DNA from 3 places in the Gordonia jacobaea genome. Region 2 is predicted to be linked to each of the others. Evidence: riboswitches for the same ligand, from Rfam matches in the RefSeq annotation. Region 2 holds a riboswitch; each other region holds the start of a gene.
What was found. Region 2 has a riboswitch for S-adenosylmethionine ahead of ACRVY7_RS00605 (bifunctional o-acetylhomoserine/o-acetylserine sulfhydrylase). Riboswitches for the same ligand answer to the same signal wherever they lie in the genome.

Region 1: another riboswitch for S-adenosylmethionine. It lies ahead of ACRVY7_RS17225 (amino acid ABC transporter permease); the one in region 2 lies ahead of ACRVY7_RS00605 (bifunctional o-acetylhomoserine/o-acetylserine sulfhydrylase).
Region 3: another riboswitch for S-adenosylmethionine. It lies ahead of ACRVY7_RS09020 (aminotransferase class V-fold PLP-dependent enzyme); the one in region 2 lies ahead of ACRVY7_RS00605 (bifunctional o-acetylhomoserine/o-acetylserine sulfhydrylase).

Annotation. Positions count from the first base shown of each region.
Region 1 is NZ_CBDRLS010000005.1:57,766-63,646, forward strand. Features, by position in the region: gene ACRVY7_RS17215 (transporter substrate-binding domain-containing protein) at 1-58, opposite strand, end outside; gene ACRVY7_RS17220 (amino acid ABC transporter ATP-binding protein) at 147-932, opposite strand; gene ACRVY7_RS17225 (amino acid ABC transporter permease) at 968-1,966, opposite strand; SAM riboswitch class IV at 1,989-2,106, opposite strand; gene ACRVY7_RS17230 (SRPBCC family protein) at 2,257-2,718, shown strand; gene ggt (gamma-glutamyltransferase) at 2,738-4,699, opposite strand; gene ACRVY7_RS17240 (TerD family protein) at 4,783-5,881, opposite strand, start outside.
Region 2 is NZ_CBDRLS010000001.1:129,566-135,446, forward strand. Features, by position in the region: gene ACRVY7_RS00595 (MFS transporter) at 1-1,239, opposite strand, end outside; gene ACRVY7_RS00600 (cutinase family protein) at 1,323-3,113, opposite strand; SAM riboswitch class IV at 3,425-3,572, shown strand; gene ACRVY7_RS00605 (bifunctional o-acetylhomoserine/o-acetylserine sulfhydrylase) at 3,635-4,957, shown strand; gene metX (homoserine O-acetyltransferase MetX) at 4,987-5,881, shown strand, end outside.
Region 3 is NZ_CBDRLS010000002.1:623,677-629,557, reverse strand. Features, by position in the region: gene ACRVY7_RS09040 (O-succinylhomoserine sulfhydrylase) at 1-991, shown strand, start outside; gene ACRVY7_RS09035 (GntR family transcriptional regulator) at 976-1,872, opposite strand; gene ACRVY7_RS09030 (aspartate aminotransferase family protein) at 1,999-3,294, shown strand; gene ACRVY7_RS09025 (isochorismate synthase) at 3,359-4,459, opposite strand; SAM riboswitch class IV at 4,626-4,739, shown strand; gene ACRVY7_RS09020 (aminotransferase class V-fold PLP-dependent enzyme) at 4,756-5,881, shown strand, end outside.

The DNA of each region.
Region 1 (5,881 bases), on a different contig from region 2:
TGCTCCCGACCACCGCACTGGCGGCCAACAGGGCGAGGATACGTGGGCGGTGCTTCATCGTTCTGGTCCCCTTGTCTGAATTCTTCTGTCTGGTAACTGGTTACGGCAGGAGGAAATGGCTCTGCCGTAACCGGCCTCGCGCGGGCTCACAGCACCGCGGAGAGAAACGCTTTCGTGCGCTCATGCTGCGGGTCGTCGAGAATCTCTGCGGGAGCGCCGGATTCGACGATGCGCCCGCCGTCGAGGAAGATCGCCTGGTCGGCGACTTCGCGGGCGAATCCGATCTCGTGCGTGACGATCACCATGGTCATGCCGCTGCGTGCGAGATCACGGATCACGGCCAGGACCTCGCCGACGAGTTCAGGATCGAGCGCGCTTGTCGGTTCGTCGAACAGCATGAGGCGTGGCTTGAGCGCCAAGGCTCGTGCGATGGCGACTCGTTGCTGCTGACCGCCGGAGAGCTGGCGCGGGTAGGCACTTTCGCGTCCGGCCATGCCGACACGTTCGAGCAGATCGTCGGCTCGTGCGACGGCTTCGCCGCGTGGGATGCCCGCGGCCAACGGTCCTTCGATTACGTTCTGCTGCACCGTCATATGACCGAAGAGGTTGAACTGCTGGAAGACCATCCCGATCGTGGAACGCTGACGCGCGATCTCACGATGGGACAGTTCGTGCAGCTTTCCCGACGAAGGCCGGTATCCGATGATCTCACCACCGACCTCGACGAAGCCGCTGTCGGGCTTCTCGAGGTGGTTGATGCAGCGCAGCAGCGTCGACTTACCCGAGCCCGACGGTCCGAGCAACACCGTCACAGTGCCCCTCGGGACGTCGACGTCGATGCCGTCGAGGACTTTGTGGAGTCCGAAGCTCTTGCGCAGTCCTCGGATTCGGACTAGGGGTAGCGTCTCGTCGTACTCTGTATCGTCACGCAGGGCTGCGGTTTTCCCGCGGCGCGTCGTCGAAAAGCTCACGCACCCACCGCACCTTCGTTACGACGATCAAACCTGCGAAGGTCGGTGCGCACCCGCCCGAACAGCGGAAGGTTCTCGCGGACCGTCGTCCAGAACCCTTGTTGCGGTCGGCGATTGCCGCGCGAGTAGTGACGTTCGACGAAGTACTGCCCGACGGAGAGCACACTGGTGACGATGATGTACCAGATGGTCGCGACCAGCAGCAGTGGCAGGATCAGGTAGTTCTGCTGGTAGATCAATTGCACGGAGTAGAGCAGGTCTTGGACGGCGATCACACTGACGATCGATGTCGCCTTGAGCAGTCCGATGAGCAGATTGCCCGACGCCGGGACGATCGCCGGCATGGCCTGCGGCAAGATGATTCGACGGAAGATGCGATACCGACTCAGCCCCAAAGCTTCTGCCGCCTCGGCCTGACCACGGTCGACGGACAAGATGCCTCCCCGCACGATCTCGGCTGCGAACGCCGCGACATCTAGGGTCAATGCGACGAACGCAGCGAGCACGCCCGAGAACAAGTGCGCCGTATCGGCTTTGACGAACTCCGGACCGAACGGAATCCCCAGTGACAGTTGCGGATACAGCGAGGCCAGCTCGTACCAGAAGAGCAACTGGACAAGCGGCGGAATCGATCGGATCAACCAGACGTAGCCCGCGCTCAGCGTCGACAAAATGCGATTCGACGACAGGCGCATCACGGCGAGCAGAATCCCCAATGCGAAGCCGCACACCATGACTGACGCAGTCAGCCACAAGGTCAGGCCGAGGCCGCGCAGGATTGATGCATGGAAGAAGTAGTCGCCGACCACATCCCACTGGAACCGCGGGTTGGTCAGGAGCGTGTGCACCAGCATCGCTGCGAGAACCAGGAAGACGGCGCTACTCACCCACTGGCCGGCCTTACGCGCCTTGACCAGCTTGGCCGAAAGCAGTTCTGCGTCACGCGGTTCGCTGGTCAGCGGACGCGAGTGCGCAGCGGAAAGTTCAGCTGTCACAGGTATCGGTCTTCGTTCCTCGGTGTCGTTGTTACGGCAGCGGCGAGTGCCTGCTTCCGTCGGGTTGTCACCTGGAGCACCCCACCACGACGGAGGGTTGCTGGCCAGCAAGCCAGGGCTGGGCGCTGACACTCATAACCGACGCCACGTTAGTGCCAGGTCGCAGACGCGCCGAGGGTATGAATCTGCGAGATTCTTAGGGTCGCGAAGTGGTAGGTCGGGTTGTTCGCGGAGGCGTCGACTCTGGTGCAACACATATCGTGGGCACAACGTCGACACGAGGAGACCTGATGGCCGAGCTATTCGAGATCACCCGTCTGATCTACGCCGAACCGTCGGCGATCTTTGAGCTTCTGACCACGCCAGAAGGCCACGTCGCCATCGACAGCTCAGGCATGTTGCAAAGTGCGGAAGGATCGCCCGTCAGCGCTGTGGACGACGAGTTCGTCGTCCACATGGATCGCGAGTCGCTCAACGACCTCCCGATGGGCAAGTACGACGTACGGGTGATCATCACGGCCTTCGAGAAGGACCGGTGGATCGAATGGACGATCATCGGAACCGTTCGACCGCCACTCGATCATCGCTACGGCTACCGGCTCGAACCGACTGACGACGGCACGCTCGTCACGTCGTACTACGACTGGAGCCGCGTGACCAACGAGGACATCAAGGGCCGGTTCCCGATCATCCCCGAGGCCGGGCTGCGCGCGACGCTCGGGATTCTGGCGCGGACGGTTGAGAATCGTTAGCGTCCCGCCGACGTCGACCTCACTTCAACGACGCGTCGTCGCCCATCACGGCGCCCTCCCGGCGAGGATCCGCCCCGCCAAGCCAGCCGTTACCTGAGCGCTGCAGTGCGCTGAGCCCGCTCGACTGATCGTCGACCGACACCTGTTCTCCGCGTTCGCGCAGTCCCTTGACGAGTGGATCGTCGGCGCCGTCGTTGGCGGTGTTGACCAGTGGGTGTTCGCCACCGACATTCGACGTCGGGGTGTTGGCTGTGCCGAAGTCGATCATCGATACCGCCTGCTGCGGGTTCAGGTTCCAATCCAGCATTCCGACAAGTGTTTTGACGACGAACTGGATGATCACGGAGCCGCCGGGCGATCCGAGCGCGGCCGTCAGGGTGTCCGGCTCACCGTTGGCTCCTGGCTGCATGACGAGGGTCGGTGCCATCGATGATCGCGGGCGCTTGCCCGGCGAAACCCGGTTGGCGAGAAGCGCCCCGGTCTCGTCGCGCGGCTCTGCGGAGAAGTCGGTGAGCTGGTTGTTGAGGATGAAGCCGTCGACCATGTGGAAGCTGCCGAACGCCGATTCGACGGTGGTCGTCATCGACGCCACGTTGCCGTACTTGTCGGCGACGGTGATGTGGCTGGTTCCGTGTTCTGTGCCTGTGTAGGAACCGAGCGGGACCTCACCGAGATCTCCGGGTTGTGCCTTACCGAGCGACGTGTTCGGTTTGATCAGTGCCGCACGCTGTTTCAGGTAGGTCGGATCGAGCATCGTCGCAACACCCTTGCCCGGCAACGGGATGAAGTCGGGGTCGGCGATGTACTTGTCGCGGTCGGCGTAGGCGAGGCGCTCGGCCTCGTTGACCAGATGCACCGCTTCGGGATTCGGGTGCCCGCCGTCGCGGTCGACGCCGGTCGGCCCCATCGACGGAATGTCGAAGTTGGAGAGGATGCCCATCGTCGCGGCGACAGTGATGCCGCCCGACGACGGTCCGGGCATCGCAACAATGCGGTGGCCTCGATACTCGGTGGAGACTGGTTCGCGCCGCATGGCCTTGTAGTTCTTGAGGTCGTCGGTGGTGAGCAGACTCGGCGTCATACCGTTCGACGTCGAGCCGGCCTTCGCGACGATCGCGTCGGCGATGGCTCCGGTGTACAGGGCTTGTGCGCCGTCGGTTCCCAACGCGCCCAACGTTTTCGCGTACGCGGGGTTGGTCAGTCGTGTTCCGGCGGTCTTCGGCGTGCCGTCCGGATTGAGGAAGTACGAGCGCGCGTCGTCGTCGGCCTTGAGGTCGTCGGCCGATTCGGAGATCGCGGTGGCGAGTCGCGGCGAAATGTCGAAGCCGTTGTCGGACAGGCTGACTGCGGGATCGAAGAGGTTCTTCCAGGCGGTGCGGCCATGTTCGTTGTGGATCTCCTCGAGCATGCGCACGGCGCCGGGGACACCGATGGAGCGCCCGGATGCACGCGCGCTCGGGATAGGTGCACGTTGATCGGTGGGACTGATGTAGCGCAGGTAGTCCTCGGTGGCTGCCGCCGGAGCGGTCTCGCGGCCGTCGAAAGCGGTGACCTTGTGTTTGGCGGCGTCGTAGTAGAGAGCGAAAGACCCGCCACCGATGCCCGACGACTGCGGTTCGACCAGGCCGAGCACCATCTGCGCTGCGACGAGCGCGTCGGCTGCGGTACCGCCGTCCCGCAGCGTCTCACACGCCGCCTTGGTGGCCAGCGGGTTGGCCGTCGCCGCGGCGTAGGTGTTGGTCTGCACCGGCTGCATCCCGGTGCGATAGCCGGTGGCAGCTTCGGGTCGCGTCGAGATGTCCTGCGACGACTTTGGCGCCGCGCTGGAGTCGATCTGCGTGCCCGTCGGGATCTCGCCGCAGGTGACGGACGGTTGGGCAGCGTCGTCGTTTGTCGACGAGCAGGCCGCGAGGATCAGCGCTGGCGCGATGGCCAACGCTGCGGCGCGGAGGAGCGGACGGGGGTGCGGTGGACGGCGCATACGGGTCAAGGGTAGAAGCATCCGGTCGCGATTGAAGGACGAACGAGTCCATCACGTGTACCGCCCGAGTCGATGCGGGTCGGTCAGTCCTCGACCTCGACGCCGTGCCGAGTTGCAAAGCCAGCGAGATCGTCGTCGTAACCCTGTCCGACCATCCGCAACCGCCAGACTTCACGTCGTCGATAGATCTCGGCGATGATCATCGACCTCTCAGTGGTCGCTGCATCGAGTACCGCGCTCGCAATCCCTGCGTCAGGTGTAGTGACTTCTACTGCTAGCGCGCCAAGTTCGCCGAAAGTCTTGTCCTCGATCGCGGCACCCACAGTAATCCGTGAAACGTCTTCGGGTACGACTCGGAGGTCGACCGATATTCCTTGCTCGCGATCGCCGTCGATGGAGAGAGTTAGAGCGCCGTCAGGACTTGCGGGTTGATTGAAGAACACAAACTCGTCGTCAGAAGTGACCTTCTCGTCTGTCCCTAACTCGAACGCAACCACGTCGACTTCGGGCGCTGTGACTCGCGCGGAACTCCACGACACGTTGACGGTGAACCGCCCGAGGCCTGTCGGTAGGTCGATCACGGCTCCCGGCACCATCGCTACTTGTGACCTTTCCTGATCCTGCCCAAGAGCACTTTGCGCCGGTTCGAGAGCCTTAACGACGTCGCGCTTCACGTCAAGCGCGGCGTTGACCTCATGCATCCCGAGTGTCGTCAATGACCGCTCGCGGACCTTTCCCATACGCGGGTCACCCTCCCCGCCGTCGAGGATCAGCACATCGGTGACACCTGCGGTCAAGTTGATCGCGACCGCTGCACCCAACTGCGTCACGCGTGAACGCATCATCGTGGCCTCGAGGTGACTACCACCCATTACCAGTACCCGCCGACCAACCCAAGGCCCAGATTGATTGGCTCCGACGGATCTTTTGGGTGTTGGTGTCGTTGGCGCGCCAATGACAGTAACAACCTCAATGGATTCCGGGGCCGACTTCGGTACACCACCAACGATGCGCCGCGCGAGGTCGAGCACAGAGGCTTCGTCGACAACTGGTATCCCCAATTCCCTTGCCCGACGAAGCTTTCGTGAATCAGGCGCACCACGGTTGGCGACGAGCAATCCGGTCTTGCCGCTTGCCGCATTCATCACGTCAAGGCCGGCATCCGCAAGTCGCCGCGCCAAC
Region 2 (5,881 bases):
CGATGTGGCTGTGTGCCGGGCAGCCGAGCGTCGGGCAACAGCCAACGCCACACCCAGTACGACGATGCCGGCAACCGCGAGTCCTGCCCCGAGGACCGACGGCGCTCGGTACCCGAACCCCGCGGCGATCACCACGCCACCGAGCCACGCACCGAGTGCGTTCGCAATGTTGAGCGCTGAATGGTTGAGCGCCGCGGCCAGCGTCTGAGCGTCTTCGGCCACGTCCATGAGACGCGTTTGCAGTGCGGGCACCATCGCCGTCGCACTGACCCCGACGAGGAAGGTCAGCGGAACGGCCGCCCACGGCGACGCGACGAATGCGGCAAACAATCCGAGCACCACCGCTGTCGCGACGAGTCCCACGAAAATGGCGCGCGGCACACTCGAATCGGCGGCGGCACCGCCGACCAGGTTGCCGACCACCATGCCGACGCCGAAGACCATCAACACCACCGGAACCCATCCGACCGAGATACCCGTGAGGCTTGTCAGCGCCGTGTTGAGATACGTGTAGAACGCGAACATGCCGCCGAACCCGACGACACCGATCGCCAGCGTCAACCACACCTGAGGCCTGGTGAGAGCGCCGAGCTCGGTCATCGGATTGGTGACGGCCATGTCGTCGAGTGCGGGCAACGTGACGAACAGCGCACCGATCGTCACGATGCCGATGATCACGACGACCACGAAAGCTGCTCTCCAGCCGAGACTTTCGCCGAGCCAGGTCGCCAACGGCACACCGAGGACATTGGCAACAGACAACCCGAGGAGAACCAGACCGACCGCCTTGGCACGGTTGCGAGGTCCGGCCAGGTGCGCAGCGACGAGAGCCGCGACACCGAAGTACGCGCCATGCGGGAGTCCCGCCACGAATCTCGCGACCATGAGGGTTGCGAAGTTCGGCGCCAGCACCGTCGCGGCATTGCCGACCGTGAATGCCACCATCAACGCGATCAACAGCGTGCGACGAGACATCCGCGCGGTCAGCGCTGCGATGAGCGGCGCCCCGACCACCACCCCGAGTGCGTAGGCCGAGACAACATAGCCCGCCGTCGGCTCGGAGACATGCACCGACGACGCGATGTTCGGCAACAAGCCCATCGCGACGAACTCCGTGGTGCCGATCCCGAAACCGCCCAGCGCCATCGCCAGCATGGCGAACCGACGAGTTGTGTCGGAGTGGACGACATTACTGCTGGTCCCGTCCGTGTTCGTCTCGGTTGGGGTGGTTGAGGACATTCACGCTGCAACGAGCACGCCAGGGGGCGTGATTCCGCCGTCGACGGTGAATTCGTTCACACCCGCCCGGCGCGGGGCCGGAGTCAGGCGGCTGGTGCGCCCTCCGCCGCTGGTTTCGGTGTCGCACTCTCCGCCGACGTTGCATGCGGCGTCGAGGCACCGGGTGTCGACTCGTCAGATGTCGACGTGTCGGCTGTTGGCTTGTCGGGTGTTGACGTGTCGGGTGTTGGCTGGGGCGCCGACGACTCTGGTGCAGGCGCCTGCGCGCCGCCGGGATTCTCGCTCGGCTGTGACGACTCCCCGCCCAGGTGCGGTTGGGGTTGCGGCGAGTCGCTGACAGTCGGAGGCGTCGACCCGGCTCCGGTGCCCGTCCCGTCAGCTGCGCCGTCGCCACCAACGCCGGCCGAATCGTCGACGACTTTGCCGCCAGAGGGACCCTCAGTGCCGGTGGAGCCCTCATCCCCGGTGCTGACCCCAGCTCCGGTGGTGCCGAGCCCTTCGTGGTCACCGACGTTCTTCTCCGTGACCACGGTCCCCGAGGCTTCGGCGATCTTCTCCGATGCCGACAGCGCCATCAGCGACTCGGTGTGGCTGGTCGTCGTCGGTGGAGTGCGCAGCGACGCGAGCCACTCTTCGAACGCGACAAGCGAAGGTCGGTACGCGGGTCCGGGAATGCCTGTGACATCGCGGCCGGTCAGTGTGTAGGCCCAGAACTTTCCGAAGTTCAGCGGCATCGACGCGATGCTCCTGACGCTGGTCCTCAACGCGTCGACGCCCTGCCCCCAGAGCACCGGATTCCATGTGAACAATCCTCGTGCCATGTCCTGGAACGTGTAGACGTCGGTGAGTACACCGCCGTAGCCGAGTTGGGGCAACTGCGGGAACCAACCCATGGCCCACCGGATCGGCGGCTGGAAGTCGGCCAGTGTGATGCCGAGGATGTCCGGGAACTTCCACCGCTTGCTCACGAGGTCGGGCACGGTCCAGCCGAGACCGAGTTTGTCGACGAACTGCTGGGTGAGGACCCACGCCGACGACGGCACGACGAGCTGACACGTACTGACCTGGCCAGTGGTGTTCTCGCAGTGCAACGGCTTGACTCCCCATGCGTCCCACAGGGCCCCGTTGGTCGCTGCCAAATACATGTAGAGCGGGTACAGACCATGCTTGACCCAGTAACCCGCGAAGCCATCGAGGGCACCGAGCGGATCGTGGAGCGGATCGGGCAGGTCGCAGATCGGATCGCCCGTGAAGCACACGGAGGTCACCGGAATTCCGCCGAAGTCGTCGACGCCGCGTCCGCCCGCCATGGTCAGTCCGGGGATCACGCCGATCAGAACGCGTTCGATGCCCTGTCCGTAGAGAGTTCCCGCTTGCCGCGGATCGGAGTAGAGCAGTCCGGAAACCATGCTCGGTGAGATCTCGTGTCCAGAAGTATTGCCGGTGCCGATGCCGGTGAGCACGTCGCCGGCGATTCCCGCGCCCTGCGAGTACCCGACGATCACGACCGGTTTGCCATCACACTGCGCCTGATAGCTCGCGACTGTCGACATCGTTGCCGCGACGCCCTGCGACTGACTGTCGTCGAAGCCGAAGGCACCCAACGGCCAAATCGACGCCGGATACTCGACGCGCTCGACGGTATAGCCGGCGTACTGCGGCTGACGCGTGACGCCGTCGAGCAAATGCGCCTGGGGATCCCACGTACCGCCGACGAAGACGAGTGCGCCGTTGCCACAATCGGCGCCGGCCTCGGCTCGCGCGACACCCGCGCCGGAAGTCTGGCCTATCGCGAGGAGAACCGCTGCGACTGCGGCGAGTCCGAGTGTGCTCGCCGCCCTGATCGATCGCCTGAAACCGAAGTGACCACCCATGCGTTCTCCACCAATCCGGCCGGTTCTGCCGTGTCATCGCGACGTGGTCGGAATCGGAGTTTGCCGACCCCTCGCGAATGATCGGATCGTAGAAGTCTGTGACCCACGCCACGGCAGAAACCGACGATCGCGCGGCGAACCGTCGATAAAGAACGTCAAATTCGACTGTTCGGACTACACGAGAAGGCATTCTTCGGGGCCATTCGCCGCCGACGAGCACCGCGGCCGCAACGACGCCTTGTCCAGCCCAAGAACCAGCCTGCGTCGGAGGGTTCTCACTTCATTTCGACCGTGTTATATCCTTGACGCCAGGTCATGAGTATCAGCGCAAAGCCCCGGCTCGCTGATCGGCAACCCTCCAACCGCGGTGGGGTGCTCCGGGTGATGACCGGGTTGTGGGACCCCGCTCCTCGATGATCTCCATCGAAGATGGTTTCGGGTCCCCGGCAAGCGCGGGTCCGAAGGTCGGACCCCAACAGGGTCGTCGTGCCCTGCCGACCGTAGAAAGTGACGCATATTCAATGTCTGACGTCGACGTCGACCAGAACCCAGCCGACAACTGGAGTTTCGAGACCAAGCAGATCCACGCGGGCCAGTCAGCCGACGCGGCAACCAACGCCCGCGCGCTACCGATTTACCAGACCACGTCGTACACCTTCAACGACACCACGCATGCCGCGAACCTGTTCGGTCTTGCCGAGCCGGGCAACATCTACACGCGGCTGATGAATCCGACGCAGGATGTCGTCGAACAGCGTCTTGCCGCTCTCGAGGGCGGCGTCGCGGCGCTGCTCGTCGCTTCGGGCCAGGCTGCGGAGACGTACTCGATCCTCAACATCGTCGAAAACGGCGGGCACGTCGTGTCGAGTCCTCGGCTCTACGGCGGAACGTACAACCTGTTCCACTACACGCTGCCCAAGTTCGGCATCGAGGTCACCTTCGTCGAGGATCCGGAGGATCTCGACTCCTGGCAGGCCGCCGTGCGCGACAACACCCGCGCGTTCTACGGCGAGTCGATCTCCAACCCGAACAACGAGATCCTCGACATCGAGGGCATCTCGGAGGTTGCACACCGCAACGGCGTGCCGCTCATCGTCGACAACACCGTCGCCACCCCGTACCTGCTCAATCCGCTCGCCCATGGCGCCGACATCGTCGTGCACTCGGCCACCAAGTACATCGGTGGGCACGGAACCGCGATCGGCGGCGTGATCATCGACGGCGGCACCTTCGACTGGCGTGTCCAGCGCGACGGGAAAGACCTCTTCCCCGGTTTCACCACGCCCGATCCGAGCTACCACGGTGCGGTCTTCGCCGATCTCGGCGCTCCCGCGTACGCGCTCAAGGCCCGCGTGCAGTTGCTCCGCGACACCGGTGCAGCCATCTCGCCGTTCAACGCATTCCTGCTCGCCCAGGGTCTCGAGACCTTGAGCCTGCGGGTCGAGCGTCACGTCGCCAACGCGCAGCGCGTCGCCGAGTACCTCAACGACAACCCGCAGGTCGAAGAGGTCTACTACGCCGGCCTTTCGTCGTCGCCCTGGTACAAGCGTGGCCAGGAGCTCGCGCCGAAGGGACAGGGTGCGGTCATCGGCTTCGAGATCGCAGGCGGCGTCGACGCGGGCAAGCGGTTCGTCGAGGCGCTCACGCTGCACAGCCACGTCGCCAACATCGGTGACGTGCGCTCGCTCGTGATCCACCCGGCATCGACCACCCACAGCCAGCTGACCCCCGAGGAGCAACTCGCCGCGGGTGTCACCCCCGGCCTCGTCCGCCTCGCGGTGGGCATCGAGGGAATCGACGACATTCTCGCCGACCTCGACCGGGGTTTCGAAGCAGCCAAGTAAACAATTCAGAGCAAGGAGCGAGGACACCTGTGTCGGTGAGCATCGACCCGCAGACGGATACAGAGCAACGGCCGGACTGGGAGAACGCCCCGGACGGCCAGATGCTCAGCGCCCGTCTCGGGTCGATCTCACTCGACAACGGTGAGCAGATCGACGACGTGACCCTCGCTTTTCAGCGGTGGGGAAAATTGTCACCTACCCGCGACAACGTCATCCTCACGCTGCACGCCCTGACCGGCGACTCACACGTCACCGGACCCGCAGATGCCGCTCACCCCTCCCCCGGCTGGTGGGACGGTCTGATCGGTCCCGGCGCGGCAGTCGACACCGACGAATGGTGCGTCATCTCGGCGAACGTGCTCGGCGGATGCCGAGGGTCGACCGGGCCTGCATCGCTGGACTCCACCGGCCGACCGTGGGGTTCGAGCTTCCCGCAACTCACCGTGCTCGATCAGGTCCGCGCCGAAGTCGCGCTGATGGATCATCTGGGCATCGAGAGTATCGGCGCGGTCGTGGGCGGCTCGATGGGCGGAGCACGGGCACTCGAGTGGATCATCGAGTATCCCGAACGGGTTCGAAGCGCACTCGTGCTCGCCGTCGGCGCTCGTGCGACAGCCGACCAGATCGGCACGCAGACAACGCAAATCGCAGCCATCACGTCCGATCCGGCGTGGCACGGCGGCGACTATCACGGCACCGGCGAGTCGCCGACGACCGGAATGGGAATCGCTCGCCGGATCGCACACCTGACCTACCGCAGCGAACCGGAACTCGACGAGCGCTTCGCGAATGACGCTCAGGGCCAAGAGAATCCGCTCACCGGCGGACGTTACGCCGTGCAGAGCTACCTCGAGCACCAGGCGGGCAAACTCGTCGAGCGCTTCGATCCGGGCAGCTACGTCATTCTCAGCGAAGTACTCAACC
Region 3 (5,881 bases), on a different contig from region 2:
CGAGGAGCGACTGCGCCTGCTCGACGGCGCTGAGGCATGCTTCGCGACGGCGAGCGGCATGGCCGCGGTGTTCGTGGCGCTCGGTGCGCTACTGAAGGCGGGCGATCGCCTCGTCGCGGCGCGCAGCCTGTTCGGTTCGTGCTTCGTGGTGTGCAACGAGATCCTGCCGCGCTGGGGCGTCGAAACGGTTTTCGTCGACGGCGAGGACCTCGACCAATGGGAGCAGGCGCTGTCGACGCCGACCGACGCAGTGTTCTTCGAGACGCCGTCGAATCCGATGCAGACTCTCGTCGACGTCGCGAAGGTTTCTGAGCTTGCTCACGCTGCGGGCGCAAAGGTGGTGTTGGACAACGTCTTCGCCACACCACTACTGCAACGTGGGTTCGACCTCGGCGCCGACGTGATCGTCTACTCGGGTACCAAGCACATCGACGGCCAGGGCCGCGTGATGGGCGGTGCGGTGTTGGGAACCAAGGAGTACATCGACGGTCCGGTGCAGACTCTGATGCGTCATACCGGTCCCGCGTTGAGTCCGTTCAACGCGTGGACGCTGCTCAAGGGGCTCGAGACCATGCGCCTGCGCGTCGACGCATCGGTGGCGTCGGCGTTGCGGATCGCCGAATTCCTCGAGGCCGACCCACGCGTGCGGTGGACCAAGTACCCGTTCATCACATCGCATCCGCAGTACGACCTCGCGACCAAGCAGATGTCGGGCGGCGGCACCGTCGTGACGTTCGAACTCAATGACCACGACGGCGTCGACGGCAAGAAGCGGGCATTCGAGGTGCTCAACGCGTTGCAGGTCATCGACATCTCGAACAATCTCGGCGACTCCAAGTCGCTCATCACCCACCCCGCCACGACGACGCACCGCGCGATGGGTCCGGATGGTCGGGCGGCGATCGGGCTCAGCGACTCGGTGGTGCGACTATCGGTCGGGCTCGAGGGCGTCGACGACCTGCTCGGCGATCTGGATCAGGCGCTGGGCTGACTCGTCGCCCGTAGGTCGCGCAGCACTTCTCGAACCATGCGCACCGATGCGTCGTCGAGGACGTTGCCGAACTCGATGACGCGTACCCGCTGCGAGAGCCGGTCGGCGAGTTCTGCTGTCTCGCTGGGGATCACGACGACGTCGAGTCCTGCGAGCTCGTCGTCGGAGGTCCCGTCGAGCATCGTGACGTCTGTGATGCCCGCGGCTGAGAGCGAATCCCGCACGCTCGCAGCCTGATCGGCGGTGTTGTACCAGAGCCCGACCTTCTGCTCGGGCGGGACGTCGGCGATCTGCATGAGCGTGCGGACGTGCGGCGCGACGACAATGGCCACCACCTCGGCGCGATCACTCATCAACCCGCGGACCTGCGCGAGGTGGAAGAACGTGGTGAGTACCAGGTCTGCTGGGACGGCGTCTGGGTCGAAGTGGTCGAGCACGAGCGGAGTGACCCGAATGCCGAGCTTCTCGGTGAGTTCGTCTGCGAAGTAGTCGGCGCGGTCGTCGTTGCACTCGACGAAGTACACGCGAGGTGAATCGGATTGTGTGACAGCGAGATTCAGCGCGAGATCGCCGATTTCGGTGGGGGAGAGCCCGAGCTGCAGGCACTCGTCGACCGCGAGTTGCAGTGTCTCGCGGGCGGTATCGCGTGCTTCGGACCGCGGCTGCGTCGACGTCGCGGCGAGCACGACCATCCCGCCGCGGCCCCGCGATTCGACAAGCCCGGCCGCGCGTAGGTCGCCGTAAGCCCTGGCGACGGTGTTCCGGTTGATGCCGAGATTGTCGGCGAGCATGCGGGAACCGGGTAGGCGGTCGCCGGCGCCGAGCTGGCCCATCTCGATCATGAAGGTCAACTGGGTGACGATCTGCCGATAAATGGGCATGTCAGAGTGCTCGCTGACGCTGATCGGCGGTTGAGGTCCCATCGGGGTCGTGTGCTCCTGAAAGATGAATGTCCTAACCGACTATGCCATAGTTGGATGATCCGCACGACCGATCTGAGGACGACCATGACAGACGACGCCTTCTGGGATGCCGCCCAGCGACACCTGATCCGCTACATCCCTGCGTTCACTCCGCGCATCATCGAACGCGCCTCGGGGTCGTACGTCTACGACTCCGACGGCAACGCGATCCTCGACTTCACGTCGGGTCAGATGAGCGCCGTGCTGGGCCATTCGCATCCCGCGATCGTCGAAGCGGTATCGAATTCGGTTGCCACGCTTGACCATTTGTTCAGCGGCATGCTCAGCAGGCCCGTCGTCGACTTTGCTTCGCGGCTATCTACGACGCTGCCCGACAACCTCACGCGCACAGTGTTGTTGACCACGGGAGCCGAATCGAATGAGGCGGCGATCAAGATGGCCAAGCTCGCTACGGGACGCTACGAGATCGTCTCGTTCGACCGGTCGTGGCACGGAATGACCTCTGGCGCAGCGGCTGCCACGTTCTCGGCGGGGCGGCGCGGCTACGGCCCGACGCTGCCGGGCAACTTCACGCTTCCCACCCCGAACGCCTACCGCTCGCCGTTCCGCAACGCCGACGGGTCCTACGACTGGGAAGCCGAACTGGAGTACGGGTTTGCGGCCGTCGACACGCAGTCGAACGGCTCGCTCGCCGCGTGCATCGTCGAACCGATCTTGTCGTCGGGTGGCATCATCGAACTGCCCGACGGATACCTCGCGCGGCTGCGGCAGATGTGCGACGACCGGGGCATGCTGTTGATCCTCGACGAGGCGCAGACCGGACTCGGCCGCACCGGCACGATGTACGCATTCGAGCGCGACGGAGTTGGGCCGCACATTCTTACGCTCTCGAAGACTCTCGGCGCGGGCCTACCCGTCGCGGCCGTCGTGACGAGCGCGGAGATCGAAGACCGTTGCGCAGAGCGAGGATTCCTGTTCTACACCACGCACGCGTCCGACCCCCTCGCCGCGACCGTTGCCCTCACGGTGCTCGACGTGATCGAACGAGAGGGACTCGTCGAGCGTGCAGCCAAGCTCGGAGATGTTCTGCGCGAGAGGCTGATCGGGCTGCGCGACGACGTCGAGGTTGTCGGCGACGTCCGCGGCCGCGGACTACTGCAGGGCGTCGAGCTCGTGACCGACAAGGCGTCGCGCACACCTGCGGATGCGTTGGGCGCCAAGGTGACTGCCGCCTGCCTTGAGCGCGGACTGCACATGAACATCGTCCAGCTACCCGGCATGGGCGGCATCTTCCGCATCGCTCCGCCGCTGACGACCAGCGACGACGAACTCCACCGGGGCCTCGACATCCTGACCGACTCCCTCGCCGCGTCGCTCTGAGTGCGGGTGGTTCGGCGCGGGGGTGTGGGCTCCACGACGCGGGCACGCACCCACTACCCCGACGTCAACCGAGCTCGTCGACGCCGAGCGCGCGCAGGACGGTCGCGAGCTTCGCCGACGTCTCGTCGAGCTCCGCCTGCGGCTCCGACCCGGCGACGATGCCGCCGCCGGCCCAGGTGCGGACATGGCGACGGTCGTCGGACAGTTCGAGCGAACGGATGGTCACCATCCACTCGCCGTCGCCCGCGGAGCCCGACCATCCGACGGCGCCCGCGTAGAATCCACGACGCTCCTCGTGATTCGAGATGAACTGTGCTGCAACATCTCCCGGTGTTCCGCACACCGCTGGTGTTGGGCTCAGCAGCAGTGCGAGGTCGAGGGCGGTGATCGTCGGATCGGTCAGTACCCCGCGAATCGGTGTTGTCAGGTGCCACATCTCGCCGGTCGAGACCAGCGACGGCTGGTCAGGCACGTCGAGTTCGCGACAGATCGGCTCGAGCGCGTCGCGGAGATGGTCGACGACGAATGCGTGCTCGGCCCGGTCCTTCGTCGAGGCCAGTAGTGCCCGGCCGGCAGCATGATCGACGTCGGGGTCTGCTGAGCGAGCCGCCGATCCCGCGTAGGGGCGGCACGTAACCTCGAGACCTTGCTTGCGCAGCAATACTTCTGGGCTCGCTCCGATGAGCCATCGAGCTCGCGGGTCGGTGTGCTCGTCGACGCTGAGGTCGACGAGAAACGCAGAGTGCTCGGCGTTTCCGTACGCCAGGGCTTCGAGAAGTCGGTCCGGGTCGACGGGAGGTTCGACGTCGAATTCGACGGCGCGCGCGAGCACGACCTTCGACAACGCCCCCGCGTCGATCTCGTCGATGGCACGTGCGACCCGGTCCCGATGCGTCGCGGCGTCGGGAATCAATGTGACGCACTCGGCGTGAGCAGGCTCCGGCGCTTGCCCCACGATCGCCGAACCGCTGTGCGTGATGGTTTCGGGAACCAGCAGCGCGGCGTCGTCGGCGGCTGTGAACCCGATCGCCCCGGTGACGGCGCCGATGCGCCCGGAACGCAACGCCTCGGCAGCCTCGGTGGCGTCGGTGAATCCCGCGGACGCGCCACGTGCTCGAACGGTGCCGTGCGGCCTGGACAGGACGAAGACCTCCGAAGCTGGCATGGATTCACGCTACCGGTTGCGTGGAAGCGCAACCGCGCACAGACCGGCGAGGCCGGCGTACAGAATCGGAGTCATTAGCGCGCTCGGTGATCGCGCCCTCGGCGGCCTTTCGTGCACGCTGAGTGAAAGTTGACAGCTCAGCGTCGCGTCGGTGATCCTTGGAACAGGTCATGAGTGCCAGCGACAAGCCCCGGCTAGCTGGTCGGCAACCCTCCTCCGCGGTGGGGTGCTCCGGGTGACGACCTGGCCGTGTCCAGGGTGGGTACGGCAAGCGTGGATTCCAAGGAGACTATTCGATGACTGCTGTCGTCACCCGTTCGCACACCGAGTTTTCGCAGGCCAAGGCTGTTTCGCCTGTGCAGACCCCAACTATCGCCCCACTTGCCGACGTCGTCGGAGCCGCCGAATGCGCGCCGCTTTCCGACGGTACGACGGTGCGCTACGCCAACTTCGACTACGCCGCCAGCGCCCCGGCGCTCACCGCGGTGGCGCAGGCCGTTGCCGACTCGCTGAGCACTTACGCCAGCGTGCACCGTGGTGCGGGGCATCTGTCGCAGGTCACGACGCGTCGCTACGAGGAGTGCCGCGAGACAGTTCGACGCTTCGTCCGTGGTCGCGCCGACGACGCCGTCGTGTTCACTCGCAACACCACCGACGCGATCAACCTCGCGGCGCATGTGACGCCCGGCGACGTTGTCGTTCTCGACATCGAGCACCACGCGAACCTGCTTCCATGGGTCGAACGCAAAGACAAGTGGACGCGCATCGTCGAAGTTGCATCGACCATCGACGAGACTCTCGCCGCCGTCGAGCGTGAACTCGCGGCCAAGCCCGCCGCGCTACTTGCGGTGACCGCGGCGTCGAACGTGACCGGCGAGGTCCTCCCGATCTCGCGACTCGCGTCGATTGCGCACCGGCACGGCGCCCGAATCCTCGTCGACGCCGCGCAACTCGTTGCTCACCGCCCGGTGTCGATCGTCAGTCACGGCATCGACTACCTCGTCTTCTCGGGCCATAAGCTCTACGCGCCGTTCGGCGCGGGTGTGCTGATCGGACGCACCGACTGGCTCGACGCCGCGCAGCCGTACCTGGCGGGCGGCGGTGCAACTGCAGACGTCGACGTCGAGGCCGGTTGCGCGTCGGTGTCGTGGCACACGGGTGCAGCGCGTCACGAAGCGGGATCTCCTAATGTGTTGGGCGCCATCGCGATCGCCGCCGCATGCGACGCGATCACCGACCTCGGACACGAGTGGATCGGCGCACACGAGGCGTACCTGTGCGCACAACTCGACGCCGGACTCGCCGAGATCGACGGAGTCACCCCCTTGCGTGTCTTCGACGACGACCTCGAGCGCGTCGGCATCGCAGGCTTCACCGTCGACGGCCATAGCCCGCGCGAGGTGGCGGAGTACCTGAGTTCGG